Regions from separate parts of the Pseudarthrobacter leeuwenhoeki genome, predicted to be linked through region 1. Evidence: riboswitches for the same ligand, from Rfam matches in the RefSeq annotation. Region 1 holds a riboswitch; the other holds the start of a gene.
What was found. Region 1 has a riboswitch for cyclic di-AMP ahead of ACZYX4_RS16385 (C40 family peptidase). Riboswitches for the same ligand answer to the same signal wherever they lie in the genome.
Positions count from the first base shown of each region.

Region 2: linked by a shared signal. The riboswitch ahead of ACZYX4_RS05605 (NlpC/P60 family protein) and the one ahead of ACZYX4_RS16385 (C40 family peptidase) in region 1 are both predicted to bind cyclic di-AMP.

Region 1 covers NZ_JBVAYY010000022.1:29,997-37,301, forward strand. The annotation lists partial or broken gene ACZYX4_RS16355 (IS1595 family transposase) at 1-728, opposite strand, end outside; gene ACZYX4_RS16360 (universal stress protein) at 770-1,189, shown strand; gene ACZYX4_RS16365 (GYD domain-containing protein) at 1,378-1,698, shown strand; gene ACZYX4_RS16370 (hypothetical protein) at 1,935-2,426, opposite strand; gene ACZYX4_RS16375 (DNA alkylation repair protein) at 2,805-3,455, shown strand; gene ACZYX4_RS16380 (hypothetical protein) at 3,884-4,186, opposite strand; cyclic di-AMP (ydaO/yuaA leader) riboswitch at 4,407-4,577, shown strand; gene ACZYX4_RS16385 (C40 family peptidase) at 4,582-5,331, shown strand; gene ACZYX4_RS16390 (dihydrofolate reductase family protein) at 5,389-5,976, opposite strand; gene ACZYX4_RS16395 (hypothetical protein) at 6,373-6,705, opposite strand; gene ACZYX4_RS16400 (MFS transporter) at 6,899-7,279, shown strand; gene ACZYX4_RS16405 (MFS transporter) at 7,261-7,305, shown strand, end outside.
Region 2 covers NZ_JBVAYY010000005.1:45,791-53,095, reverse strand. The annotation lists gene mobA (molybdenum cofactor guanylyltransferase) at 1-478, opposite strand, end outside; gene ACZYX4_RS05610 (HNH endonuclease) at 537-1,037, opposite strand; gene ACZYX4_RS05605 (NlpC/P60 family protein) at 1,258-2,121, opposite strand; cyclic di-AMP (ydaO/yuaA leader) riboswitch at 2,431-2,600, opposite strand; gene ACZYX4_RS05600 (M23 family metallopeptidase) at 2,738-3,559, opposite strand; cyclic di-AMP (ydaO/yuaA leader) riboswitch at 3,564-3,776, opposite strand; gene ACZYX4_RS05595 (metal-dependent transcriptional regulator) at 3,921-4,616, opposite strand; gene serC (phosphoserine transaminase) at 4,883-6,010, shown strand; gene ACZYX4_RS05585 (MFS transporter) at 6,039-7,305, opposite strand, start outside.

The DNA of each region.
Region 1 (7,305 bases):
CAGCAGCCATCGTTTGGCCAGCGAAGCGACGCGATGCACCCCGGGCAGCAGCTTCGCGGGGTCCTCGCCTCGCCCCTTTGCCGCACGTTGACGGCGTCGGTCGTGAACGTAGCCGATCTTGTTGATGCCGACGTAGCCCATCCATCCGTCGGTGATCACTGTCGAGCCGATCTCGACGTGATCGACAAGGAATGGGCGCAACGTCGCGGCGGTCGCATCCTCGATCACCGCCATCCGACAGCGGCCGAAGCCTTTTGGTGACTTCACCTCCACCGCCACACAGACAAGTGCCTTCTTGCCTTGGCGCGGCCACCGGCGAGCCCCGCCTCCTCACCACCGATGAAGGTCTCGTCGACCTCCACCACGCCTGACAAGCGCTCTCGGCCGGGACGGACCAGGACCGACCGTAGACGATGCAGCATCGACCACGCGGTCTGATACGAACCGATCTCCAGAGTCCGTTGCAGGCCCAGGGCGGAGATCCCCGGCGTGCGGGTGCGGTCGAAGACGGTTCCTGGCGTCACCGAGGTGCGGTGCGAGCAACCAGCACACATGAACCTGCCGTCGCCGAGCCGCCAGCCTCCAGAATGCCCGCATTCATCGCACACGAACCCGTCCGGCCAGCGCAGCCACTCAAGATAGTCCCGACAATCCGAGTCCGACGAAAACCAGGCCAGCAGCTCACCCACGGAACCGGGGTAGTCACGGCCGGACCTCAGCGCGATCACAAGCCAAACGTACTCCGATTACCCAGATCTACTCCGGTTAAGTGGAGAGCCCGAACGCGCAAAATGCGCTGAGGTGGGCCATGGACGAGGCCCGGCAGCCCAAGGACCAGCTCCGCCTGGTCACGGCCCGGAGCAAACCGGCGCTGTCCTGGTTTCCGGCGGTACTGGAAACGGCGGCCGGCGAAATCGCGACGGAGGATTCCCCGCAGCAAAGCGCAACGACGGTCCAGGCGGATGCCCTGAAAACCGCTGAAGGCAAGGGCGTGGCCGCCACCGGGGAGGTCGTTCACAGTGATTCGCCGGCATCAGCAATACTCAGTGCCGCCAAGGACGCGGATCTCGTCGTCGTTGGCGCCCGCGGGCACGGCGGATTTTCCGGTCTGCGCCTGGGGTCGGTGGCCACCCAGGTCATCAGTCATGCGCCCTGTCCTGTCCTCTTTGTCCGCCCGAAGGCTTCCTGAAGAGAGCCGCCGGCGGAACCCCTCTGCTAGGGGCCGGAACTACCCACAACCGTTGAAAGGGCGTGGGGGACGGCCTACGATGTGGCCATAGCCCCGCTCTGGGGACCAACTGCGGGACCCGGCCTCAGAAGAGTCCCGGACACACCTTCGGATGCCCGAGTCCTGGACATCACGGGACGGGAAAGACCATGGCCAAATATCTGTTCGAAGCGAACTACGTGGGCGAGGGCATCAAAGGCCTCATGCGCGAAGGGGGAACGAAGCGCCGTGACGCGCTCGTCGAAGCCCTCAAGTCCGTCGGCGGCTCGCTCGAATCTTTCTACTACGCTTTTGGGGAGACCGACGTGCTGGGGGTCTTCGAAGTCCCGGAGTCCTCAGACGCCGCGGCGCTGTCACTCATGATCAATTCAACGGGATCCGTGAACGTGCGTCTGAAACCGCTCATGACGCCGGAGGATCTTGACGACGCGGCCAAGAATACGCCGAGCTACCGGGCACCCGGGCAGTAGGGGCACCGAGCCCAGCCAACAGCCTCCGGGCCCCGGGGTAAGGGTTCCTCAAGTGGTCCGGCAAAGTTTTCCGGCAAGGGGACCATCAGCGCCGTGCCGCAGGGACGCCCACGCCCACGATCTCCCTCATGCGCGCCGCTCAGCGTCCAGCCGGTGTGGCGCTTCCGCCTGGACACCGGCGTTCGACCAGATCCCAGGGGCCTGCCGGTGCAGCGCCTGCCCCTCCTCCGCCAACCTCAGGTGAGTGTGCTCCCCGTGGCTGTTCGGTGCCATGGCGAACGGAATATATGCAACATGTTCCTCGGGTATTCCTTTGTCAGCAGCCACGCCAAACCGGCAGCAAACACCGGATTCGGCAGCGTCCAGATTCCTAACGGTGTAACGACAATCAAGAACAAGATAGCGCCCGCCAGGCCCAGTTTTGTGCGTCTGCCCCCGCTGAGTATCAGCAGCCCGACGGCGATCTCTCCTGCCGCAGCCAGGATCCCAATGACCTGGGGTGCCGGTGCGACCACATTTTGGAAGAACCAGCCATAAAGAGGAATCAGCGGGGCATCCGTACCGAGCTTGATGAACTGATCCGGTGCAACAATACTCAATACAACATTGACGGCTACGGCCATGACAATAAAGAAGATCCCGACAACAACCCGGGCTGCATGGGGCCTGATGACACAAAGTACTAAGACGGCGGTGCAAAATATCAACCACGGAATCAGCTGTTCCATTTAACCTGGCTCCTGCCCTCCGCGCCAAGTAACGCGTATCCGGCGTTCAACGATCCAACGTCCAGAGAACAGAATCGCTCTCTTCTGCTTCGCCGGACAGAGTCCAAAGTCATCACCCGTGACGAAGGCCCTACAGCGCCGCGACTGCCCGTCCCGGGTTCTCCCTGATCGCCCTCATCTGCGCAGGGTACGAAAAGAGACCATCCAGAAAGACTCATGGCTGAGCGCTGAAAAGCGGCACGTCCACTACCTTAACCAGTTCACCGCCCGGGAATATGTTGACCGGACTGAGGCTGTTAGCCGATTTGTCGTGACGGTCGGGAATGGTCGCTGGTTCGCTTCGGGAAAGGGTCCCGCTGCGTGCGGGAGAATGTCCCCATGAGCGATGCGGGCGATTTCATGGATTTCGCGCTTCAGCGTGAGTCGTCGTGGAGCCGCGCCGTGGACGCCGAAGCACGTTACGGCGGCGGGCACCGTTATTACGGTGCCTCCGTCGGAGCCGTGCGCGGAACGGTCCGAGATGCCCTCCGCCGCCACCCGGGGCTGACGCACGATGACATCACCGCCCTCAGCACCGAGTTGTGGGAGGTGCCCGTCTTCGAAAGCCGACTCGCCGGCGTCGTGCTGCTCCAATCCAGCGTCGGCCTGCTGACGAACCTGGACCTGACCCGGATCGAGGGCTTCGTGCGGAGCGCACGGCTGGGCGCCCTCGTCGATCCGCTCGCCATCGACGTCGTTGGTCCCCTGCTCGAGGGGCTCGACGTCGTCGGCAGGGTGCGCGCGGACAGTGTCCTGGACCGGTGGGTGCGGGATCCCGACGGCTGGCTGCGCCGTGCCGCCCTGCTGTCCCCGCTGCGCGTGCTCCGTGCCGGCGCGGGGGACTGGCCCCGGTTCGTGCGCCACGCCCGTCTCGTTCTGGCGTCTTCGCCGCAGCGGAACCACGAGGACGACGACGGCGCGATCGCCGCAGGGGCGGTTTCCCTCGTGCTCGCCGAGACGGCCAGACACCGCCCGGACCTGGGATTCTGACCCGGCGAATACTGCGCGGCATTGTCTCTTCACCCGGCTGCTGCTTTGCGGCGTTCGAATTCTATCTACCGTCAATTTTTCAGTCTCTATTCCCGTCGGCGGCTCATCTACCATCTCAACAAAATGGTCCGCGAGATAACGGGTTCAACAGTGCGGGTAACCACCAATTCCCGCAGACTGCCGTACCCGGATAAGCACCCCTTTTGGGTTCCGCCAGAGGCGCAGCAACAAACGGAGCAGCCCGGTCTGATGGCAGGAACAGTCCGCCCACGTATTCTCTGACGGCAACGCTGCACGGCAGTGTTGCCGTTCAAAGCGTTTGCCGTGGCAGTCCCCCCTATTATTTATTCCCGCGTCATATGTCTGTGGCGCAATCAAATGACGTCTGCAATAAGTCAAAGTTCCGCCGGAGATTCGGAATCGGAGGGTTACGCGGACCTGCTGCCGGGTCGGGATCCGGCCCGGCTTCCCGGCCGGCGTTCCACCACGGCATAGGCCTTTTCGTCGAAGAACTCCCAGTCGGTGACCACCATAAAGCCGAGTGCGTCCACGCGGTCGTTCAGGACGTGCACGTCGAAGCCACCGTCGCGAGGCTCAGCGTCCCAGGTGGAGACGTGGACTTCCCCGTTTTCCAGCACGAGCAGTTCGGTGTTGACACTGAAGTCCTCCGGCGGCTGAGTGCTCAGCTGGCAGATGGCGATGCAGTGCCTGATGGGGTCGGGACTGTTCATTTTCGGGCCTCCGCTTCGGGTGAACGGTGATGGCATCATCCTATGCCCGGGGCAGCGTCCGGCCAGTGCCCGGGCCGGTCGGCGTGCCTGTCAAAGCCCGCTCACCACAGTCTGCCGTTGCCTCGATGTGACACTCCGTGATCAGTCCGTTACCGTTGTTAGGTGCCTGTTGTTTCGAGACGGGCTCTCCCCAGCCGATTGCCTAACTCTGCCGCGGCCAGGGGATAACTCGCAGCAACGTCCGGCAGAGACGGGGAAACCAATTTTGACCCGCTGTTCTCCAGGGGTCTTGGGGTGAAGCCGCACGGCCCGTCATGATCGGGCCAGCGTGCGGCCGGGTGCCTCCCATCCGAATCCGACAGCTCACCTCGCAGGCATTGGGAGAGGCTCCTTTAATGACTTTTAGCAATACTCGTGCGCCCAAAAACGCCGACCTTCGCAGCAAACGCCGCACCGCCGGCACCATCGGCCGCCAGGCAGCCGTCCTCGTTGCCACTTCCGGAATGGTGCTCAGCGGCGCTTTGGCTGCGAACGCAGCCGATGCACCGACTGAGCTCGTCTCCGCACCGGCAGCATCCGTTGACGTCCAGGGCCAGGTCTCCGCGCCGGTCATGGCGGATTCCGCCGTCCAGATCACGTTCGAGCGCCCGGCCGTTGCGACTGCCCCGGCTCCCGTGGTCGAGGCACCCAAGCCCGTAGCTGCTCCGAAGGCCCCGGCAGCCAAGGCCCCGGCAGCACCCGCGCCGGCAGCACCCCCCGCTGCCGCCGCGAAGGCGACCGTGAAGGTCCAGGCCGCACCCGCCCCTGCCGCTGCCCCGGCAGCCGGTGGAGTGAACGCCACGCTGCTGGCCGTAGCGTACGGCCAGATCGGCATCACGCAGGACTGCACCGCGGTAGTGGAGAAGGGCCTGAACGCCGCCGGCATCCCGGTCGGTGACATTGGCCCGATGGCATTCATGAAGTATGGCAAAGTCGTCGCTGCTCCCCAGCCCGGCGACATCATTGTCCAGTCCGGCCACGTCGCCATCTACGCCGGCAACGGCCAGGCAATCAGCGGCGGAATGAACGGCGTCAACTCCACGATCACGCACCCGCTGTCCTGGCTGACCGCCACCGGCCCCGTGACGTTCGTCCGCGCCGGCTAGCAGGACCGCTTTCAGCACGTCGAAGGCCGGTCGATCGGTTGCCTTGGGGGCAGCTGATCACCGGCCTTCTGCGCGCCCGGCGTCCGGCTTCGTTGCATACCGCAGCAGCACGACGCCGTTGCCGAACGTCCGGCTCTCCAGCAGCCGCAGCGCCGTCATCGCATCCGTCCCCTGGAAAAGGGGCGTGCCCCGTCCGATCAGTACCGGGTGCACATAGATCCGGTACTCGTCGATCAGCCCGAGCCGCCTGAACGACGCGGACAGATTGGCGCCGCCCAGCGCCAGGTCACCGCCGGGCTGTTCCCTGAGCCTCGCGACGTCCTCGGCGACGACGTCGCGCACCACCTCGGTATTCCAGCCGGCCGACGCCAGGGTCCTGGAGTAGACGATTTTGGGCATGTCCCGCCAGATCCCCGCGAACTCGGTCATCGGGGCAGGGGTTGAGGGGTCCTCGTCCGCCGTCGGCCAGAAGCCGGCCATCAGCTCATAGGTGACGCGGCCGTCCAGGAAAGCGCCCATGGTCCGGAGCTCGTCGTTGAAGTGGCGGTGCAGTTCGTCATCGACCCGGTGCCAGCTCAGGTCCCGCTCCGGACCCTCAAAGAATCCGTCCAGGGATACCTGCATCATCAGAATGACCTTGCGCATGGCGGGCTCCCTCGCTTCACTGCGGGACGGGGTTCCAGCATACGCCGAGCCCGGCAGCCGCGGCAGGGGAGGGCAGTCCGATGCCGGAATCACGCAGGAGGACCTGGCCCAGCAGGACCGCAGAGATCCCTGTAGTTTTGGCGGATCAGTAGGCACCTATCTGCACTGCTTTTCGGTCCGAACGTCACCTTTGCATGGCGCGACGCGGTTCGAACGAAGCAGTCAATCAGCTACACGCTGAGCGCCTCGATCATGCCTACCGACGAACGGACGGACCTGCTCTCGCGCCACAGTCTGCGGTGGGTCACAGCGCACGATGTGATCTGGGACCCGCCAAATAGTCGCTTCAGCGCCGTCGTGCAAACTGCCCGTCGTCTTTCGTTGAACAGCCTGGACTCACGGGTAGGTCGGTATCGCGATGTACTGGTTAATGTTCGTGGACTGGAAGGTCGAGAACTTCAGTGTCGTTTGGTCGCCTGCCGGATCTCCGACCACGACGGTTTCATTGGGGGAATTCACGCCCAGCAATGCGTAGGCGTGGTTGGATACCAGCTTGCCGTCGTCGTTGGAGGTTCCAAGAGTTACGAGGCCGTTTGTGAAGTCCTGCTGCATCTGCGCAAAGCTCACGCCCGTCATCGGACCGCCGGGGTTGCGGTCGACGGCCACCTTGCCGGTGATGGCATAGCCGATGGCGCGAACGCTCGCCGGCCGGGTTACTGCACGTTTCATCGTTCAGGCTTTTTTTGGGCGAACCGCGTCAGTGTCGGGGTCCGCCGGGTCCGGGTCGTCGTAGCTGAGTCCCATATGCCAAGGCTACGCCCGCATCTGTTTCGGTCAAAAGGCCAGTTCCAGCGCCAGCGGTAGGATTCCCGGCACTGCCGCGACCCTGATCGGAGGGTCGGCGGAACTGCTCGACTTCCTGATCCCGCTCTGGGGCGGCACCCGGCTGGGCCTTGCGCCAAGCGCGATCGGAGCTCTTGTCGCCGTCGAGCTCGTCATCTCGGTGATCGCACGTCCAATTTCCGGTTGGCTGGTCGACACGCGGGTGCGGACGAGGGTCGCGGCAGCCGGCGCCCTGCTGCACGCGGTGAGCTGCATCGGCTACGCCCTCGCGACATCACTTCCAAGCGCCTTCGCCGCAGCTGGTGTAGGCGGTGTGGGCGGCGCGTTCTTCTGGATCGCCGCCCGGGCGCTCGCAGTCGAGGACCTTGACCGTGACTCCGGTTCCCTGGCCGGACTGCTGTCGTCCGAAGCGCTAGGATCGTGGTTTTCTGGATTCCAGCGATGGTCCTGCTGCAGCTGATCGGCTTCGGTGGGGTTTTCGGGACC
Region 2 (7,305 bases), on a different contig from region 1:
GGTGCCTGGCGTCGGCCACGCACCGCCGAAGCGCAGCCGAGCCATACAGGCCAAGGAGGGGCTGCCGGCGCCCGTCAGCAGAGACTGCCATCAGCCCGTCGCCCGGGGGGGCTTCCGCAGCGGCGTCCAGCAGTCTTCCGACGGCGGCGCCCGCCCGGGGCATGTCGACGGCGAGGACCAGGGTCAGCGGTGCCGCGGCAGGAACGCGGGGATGGCGGCTGCGGTGCCGGTCCAGGGCCGAGAGCCCGGCGGCGACGGCGGCCGCGGGTCCGGCGAACGCCGGCTCCTCCCGGCAGCTCAGCACCCCCTCGGGCAGGGTTCCCGGGTCCGGCCCGACGACGGCGACGGCGGCCGCACCGCGCGCGGCCTGCAGGGCGCGCTCCAGGAGGGTGACGCCGTCGTGCATCAGACCCGATTTGGGCACGCCTCCCAACCGGGACGACCGGCCCCCGGCAAGAATGACAGCGTCGAATTCCACCGGTCCAGCCTAACTGGCTATGGGTGCTGTCCGGGCGCAGCGGCCGGGGTGCGCCGTGTCAAGCGGCGGATTCCGGCAGGAGGAAAGGGTCCCAGGCAGGCGTCGGCTTCTCCAGCTCCTTGATTTGCCAGGTCGTGCCCTTGGGCGGCGCGGGGCTGAAGCCGAGCTTCCACCCCATTTCCCCCGGGGTGTGGTCACCTTTGGCGTTGTTGCACCGCAGGCAGGCAGCGACGAGGTTTTCCCAGGACTCCGCACCGCCCCTGGATTTGGGCTGGACATGATCGATGGTGTGGGCGGCTTTGCCGCAATAGGCGCAGCGGTGTCCGTCCCGGCGGAGCACCCCGCGGCGGCTCACCGCCGTCACGGTGTTATACCGGGGCCTGATGTATCGATTCAACAGAATCACCGACGGACGGCCCAGGACGTCGTGCGGCCCGACGACGGGATCGCCGCCTTCCGCCACGACACTGGCCTTTCCGGCCAGCACAAGGACGAGCGCCCGGCGGAAGGTCACAACCGCCAGCGGTTCATATCCAGCATTCAGAACGAGTGTGCGCATCCGCATACCTCTTCACGGCCGCACCCGCCAGGGGCACGAGGGCCGGCTGCCCTCTGCATGGTCGGGCTATGGATCGACAAAACAAGAGTAAACACGGGGATGCCAATTCACCGAATCTTTTTTCCCGCCCCGACCCGCATCCGCTGAAGTTCACGTTCTGGCAACGCAAAGGACCCCTGCCCAATGGCAGGGGTCCCCGGTGTTGCTTACAGCTGTTGTCCTAGCCGACGCGGATGAAGACCGGGCCGGAGCCGACGTTGACGCTCTGCAGGGACGTGGTTCCGCCGTTCCATCCGCCGTGAACAGCCTTGCCGTTACCGACATAAACAGCGATGTGGGCCAGGCCCGCGCCGCCGTTCGCGTAGTAGGCGAGGTCGCCCGGCTGTGCCGCGGCGGCGCTCACAGTGCGGCCGAGGGCCAGGTAACCTGCCGGCCAGCCGTGGAAGTTGATGCCCGCGGCAGCCAGCGAGTTCGTGGCGAGCCTGGTGCAGTCCTGGCCAACACCGAGCTGGGCGTAAGCGGCAGCAGCGATCGTGGCGCCCTTGACGCCGGCGGCGGCCGGAGCCGGGGTGCTGGCGGCCGGAGCAACCTTGGCAGCCGGAGCAGCCTTGGCCGGGGCAGCCGGAGCAGCCTTGGCCGGGGCAGCCGGAGCAGCCTTGGGGGCGGGGGCAGCCGGGGCTGCGGGGGCAGCCGGGGCTGCGACCTTGGTGCTGGCGGTCTTGGCCGGGTTGGCTGTGGAAGCCTCCTGGACCTTCACAACAGGCTTCGGGGCCTCGACGACGGGAGCCGGGGTGGTGGTGACAGCCGGCTTCTCGAAGGAGATCGCGATGGTCGAAGCAGCCGAGATGGTCGCCGGGGCGGCTGACTGGACTTCGAGGGTGGAAGCGGAGGTGGAATCGCGCTGAACGTTGGCCTCAGCAGCGTTGGCTCCGATACCGCTGGTCAGGACGAGACCGGAGGCAGCAGCGATAACCGCGGCCTGGCGACCCATGCCGCCGGCGTTGTCGCCGAGGGATTTGGCAATAGCGGCCAGTGAGCTGGTCTTGGTGACCTCGGCGCGGTGCCGTGCGTTTGCACTAGTCATTAAGTTCTCTCTTTCGTGATCCTGGGTCCGCGCTTTTAGGGCGCGGGCTGAGGACGCTCCGGCATCTTGGGGGTACGCCGGATCGCCCCGAAATGGGTTACTTAGCGAAGGGTGTACTGCGAAGACGCGCCAATAGCGGGAACTGCTTGCAGGTGCATGGCCTGCGGGCCGGACTCAGCAGAGATCGAGTCGGCGGTGTGAGATCCGTTCCGGGCACCAAAAAGGGCAACACGGAGGTTGGATTTCAGCGGGCTCGTAAGAGCCGCGCAAGCGCGGTGACGCGCAGCATTGTGGCGTGAAGACACGAAAGTAGCCTCTCCCAATGCCTGCGAGGTGAGCTGTCGGATTCGGATGGGAGTCACCCGGCCGCGCTGCTTCCTGGGAAGCTTTGCGACTTAACCCCAAGGCCTTCTTTCGAAGGCCAAAATTGGTTCCCCCGCCCCTGCCAGACGATGTAATGCGAACGGACCTTGAGCGGTGGCAGAGCTAGGCAATCCACTCAAGAGCGCCAACTTCGGAAAAGTTGGCGTGGGACAAACGGTACAGCAGTTGGGGCTCTATGTCACATTCAGATCACGGAGTGCCGTGAGAATGCGAGAGTGTCCCATCAGCTCGGTTACAGCCAGCCGGTCGGGTCGACGACTTCGCCGTTGACCATGACCTCGAAGTGAAGGTGGCAGCCCGTGGAGGCGCCCGTGGTGCCGCTCATCGCCACGACAGAGCCGCGGTCGACCTGCTGGCCCACCTGGACGCCGGCGGAGGACAAGTGGTTATAGGTGGTCTCCAAGCCGTTGCCGTGGTCAATCACCACACGGTTTCCGCCGCCGTAGGGATGCCATCCTGTGAAGGTCACGGTGCCACTTGCGGCCGCAATGACGTCGGTGCCGCATTGGACCGAAAAGTCCTGGCCGCGGTGGAACTCCCCGGAGCCGCCGGTGATGGGGCTGACGCGGTATCCGAAGGGGGACGACTTCTTCAGCTCTACCAAGGGCGCCCCGAGGCTGCCCGAGGAGGCTGCAGGGGCAATGGAGCCGGCCGACTGGGCGCTCAGCAGCTGCTTAAGCTTGCCGTCCGGGTCATTCCGGGTGGTGACGGCGGTGCGGTTGAAGTCAATTTTGACGTCGGCGGCGGTGATATCCGGCTGGACTGCGGCAGGGATGACTGCGGCCGTTGACCCGGTGTCTGTGGCCATAACAGGGCTCGTGGCGGGGACGGTGACGGTAAGGACCAGTCCCGTGGCAGCCAGTGCGATGCCGGCCTTTTGCCCCACGCCACTGGCGGCGGCGAAGTCCGTTACCTGGCGGAACGGGCTGCGGCGGTCTCTGCGTTCATCGCGGAGCGCGTCACGGGGCCGGTCCGCGGGTGTGGCGGCGGCCGGACGCGGCTCCGGAGCGGGACCTGTCGCACGGCGGCGGCCCCTGTCGATCTGGGTGGTCAAAAAAGGTTCCTCTCTGGAGAGCCTGCGGAGTTAGCTGTCGGATTCGGGTCAGAGAGATCAAAGACCCGGTCCGCCGTGACAAGCATCCAGGCACAGAGGTATCAAAGTAGTTCCTCGATGGAGTTGCTTGCCGCTGACGGACTTCACCCCAAGGCTGCTGAACAGCCGGAAGTGGTTCCCCCGCCCCTGCCAGAAGGTGATTCTGCAACTGATCCGCTGGCAGAGCTCGGCTCGGATCAGATAACGGTTTGGTATCGGTACTAGTGTCCAACTATAGGCGATTAAGCCGTCCAGTGATAAATCCGTTATCTACCTGTGCACAACTCATGGGAGGTCCCACGAGCTGCCCGGTGAGCGCTCGTTAACCGACGGTCACAAAAACGTGGCCCGCCACCTCGGGCGGGAGCTCCAGGGCGCCTTCGATGTCGGGCACTCGCACCGAGATGTACTCCCCCACGCGCTCCAGCGAAACCAGTGCGCCGGGGCGGATGCCGCCCTCATCAAGCTGGACGAGCAGTTCCGGTTCGACCTGGATGGGCTCGGCGAGCCGGTTGATCCTGACCCGGGAATCCGGCCCGTAGCCGGCCATGGCCTCCAGCAGGTTAATAGCGCCATCGGCGTACGGCTGGGAAGGCGGTCCGCCTAGCTCCGCGAGGCCCGGAATCGGGTTGCCATAGGGAGAGACAGTGGGGTGGTTCAGCAGTTCGAAGATCCGCCGCTCGACCCGCTCACTCATGACGTGCTCCCAGCGGCAGGCTTCCTCATGGACGTAGGCCCAGTCGAGCCCGATCACGTCAGCCAGCAGCCGCTCGGCAAGGCGGTGCTTGCGCATGACTTCAATGGCACGCTTCCGGCCGGTTTCCGTCAGTTCCAGGTGGCGGTCGCCGGAAACAACCACCAGCCCGTCGCGTTCCATCCGGCCGATAGTCTGGGAGACGGTGGGGCCGGAGTGGCGCAGCCGTTCGGCGATGCGGGCGCGGAGTGCGACGATGTTTTCTTCTTCAAGTTCCAGAATGGTCCGAAGATACATCTCGGTTGTATCGATCAGATCCGTCATTCAGCTCAGCTCCTCGAGCGCCGTCCTTGCGCATTTCCCGCCGTACCGCATGCTGCAGGCGCCCTGGCGCGGTCCGCCGTACGTTCGCAGGCCAGCTTAGCCTATTTTGAATTACTCCGGATAATCTCAGTGACCGGACTGTGACGGTCTCTTTTGCCTCCCCCGCGGGGCAGTCAGGCAGAATGAAACGCAAGGCTCCGCTGCAGCCACGCTGCCGGGCGACCTACCGAGCCACACTTTTGTACCAGCCGAAAATTGGAGCCACTGTGAGCGACACCAGCATCACGATTCCCGCAAACCTCCTGCCCAAGGACGGTCGCTTCGGTGCCGGACCGTCCAAGGTCCGCCCGGAGCAGATGGAGGCCCTCGCCGCCGCGTCCCAGCTGCTGGGAACCTCCCACCGCCAGGCGCCGGTCAAGAACCTGGTGGGATCGGTCCGGAACGGGCTCAGCCAGTTCTTCCGCGCCCCCGAGGGCTACGAAGTCATCCTGGGCGTCGGCGGATCGACGGCATTCTGGGACATCGCCAGCTTCGGTCTGGTGGAGAACAAGGCCCAGCACTTGTCCTTTGGCGAGTTTGGCTCGAAGTTCGCCTCCGCCACCAACAAGGCACCGTTCCTTGCGGACTCCTCAATCATCAAGTCCGAACCGGGCACCCGCCCGGCGGCCAAAGCCGAGGCCGGCGTCGATGTTTACGCCTGGCCGCAGAACGAGACGTCCACCGGCGTTGCCGCCCCCGTCCAGCGTGTGGCCGGCGCCGATGCAGGCTCCCTCGTCCTGGTTGACGCCACATCGGCTGCCGGCGGGCTGGATGTCGACGTCGCGGAAGCGGACGTCTACTACTTCGCCCCGCAGAAGAACTTTGCCTCCGACGGAGGCCTGTGGCTCGGCCTGTTCTCCCCGGCGGCGCTGGAACGTGCGGCGCGGATCAAGGCCGGCGGCCGCTGGATCCCGGACTTCCTGGACCTCCAGACGGCGATTGACAACTCACGGCTGAACCAGACCTACAACACTCCGGCCCTGGCCACGCTCGTCACCCTCGATGCCCAGGTGCAGTGGCTCAACGCGAACGGCGGACTGGACTTCGCCTCGGCACGGACGGCGGATTCGGCCGGCCGCATCTACCGCTGGGCCGAGGCCTCGGAGTACGCCACCCCCTTCGTGGCGAAGGCTGAGGAACGCTCCAACGTCATCGCGACGATTGACTTCGATGACTCCGTCGACGCCGCGGCGATCGCGAAGGTGCTCCGCACCAACGGCATCGTCGACACCGAGCCGTACCGCAAGCTGGGCCGCAACCAGCTCCGCATCGCGACCTTCGTGGCGATCGAGCCGGACGATGTGTCGGCGCTGCTGGAGTGCATCGACTTCGTGGTGGGCGAGCTGAAGAAGTAGCTTTCCACACCAGCGCGGCGCTGCGGCGTCAGCGTTCGTCGGCGTCGCCGGCGTCGTCCACAGGGTTCTGTCTCCGGGCGGCGCCGTTTGCGTCAGGGCCGGTTGCTGTCCCCGGGCCGGCGGAGGCGACGCGGAAGTAGCGCAGCCCGCGGGCACGCCGGTCGAACCGGATCCGCAGCTGCCTGGCCCGGACAATCCACACCAGTCCGATCAGCGCCGAGATCAGGCCGGAGGCGGCGGCGACGCTCAGGGACCAGCGGGGACCGGCAACGTTGGCGACCCACCCCACGAACGGGGCCCCGATGGGCGTGCCGCCCATAAAGATCGCCATGTAGAGCGCCATCACCCGGCCGCGCATCACGGGGTCCGTGGTGGTCTGCACATAGCCGTTGGCGCTCGTCAACATGGTGATGGCGAAGAGCCCCACCGGTACCAGCGCCACGCCGAACCAGAAGTAGCTGGGGGCCAGCGCCGCGACGCCGGAGGTGACGCCGAAAGCTCCGGCCGCCCCGAAAATGATCCGCAGCCGGGGCTTCTTGCGGCCGGCGGACAGCAGGGCGCCGGCGACGGAGCCGATGGCCATGATGGAATTCATCAGCCCGAATGCGCCGGCGTCAAGGCCGAATTCCGTGCCGACCATGGCCGCGATGAACAGCACAAAGTTCAGTCCCAGGGTCCCGACGATAAAGACCGCGACCAGCACCACTACGATGTCCGGCCGGAACCGCACATAGCGCAGTCCCTCCCGGATCCGGCCTTTGCCGGCCGCGGCCCGGGGCAACCGGCGCAGCGAGGCGGTCGGAATCTTCCACAAGCTCAGCAGCAGGGCCACGAAGGTCAAGGTGTTGATGAGGAAGACCCAGCCGGGGCCGACGGCGACAGTGAGGATACCGGCCACCGCGGGTCCGATCATGCGGGCCACGTTGAAGGAGGCGCTGTTCAGGGCCACCGCGTTGGGCAGGTAATCGTCGCGGACCAGTTCGGAGACGAAGGTCTGCCGCACCGGGGCATCGAGGGCGGACACAACGCCGAGCAGCAGCGCGAAACCGTAGACATGCCAGAGCTGCGCGACCCCTGAAACCACAAGGATGCCAAGCCCCGCACTCAGCACCGCCATCGCGGACTGGGTCAGGATGAGCAGCTGTTTACGGTTGAAGCGGTCGGCCAGCAGCCCGGCCACGGGGGCGAGGAAGAGCTGGGGTCCAAGCTGCAGAGCCATCGTGATGCCCATGGCACTGGCATCGTGATCGGTCAGGTGGTCAAAGACCAGCCAGTCCTGGGCAGTGCGCTGCATC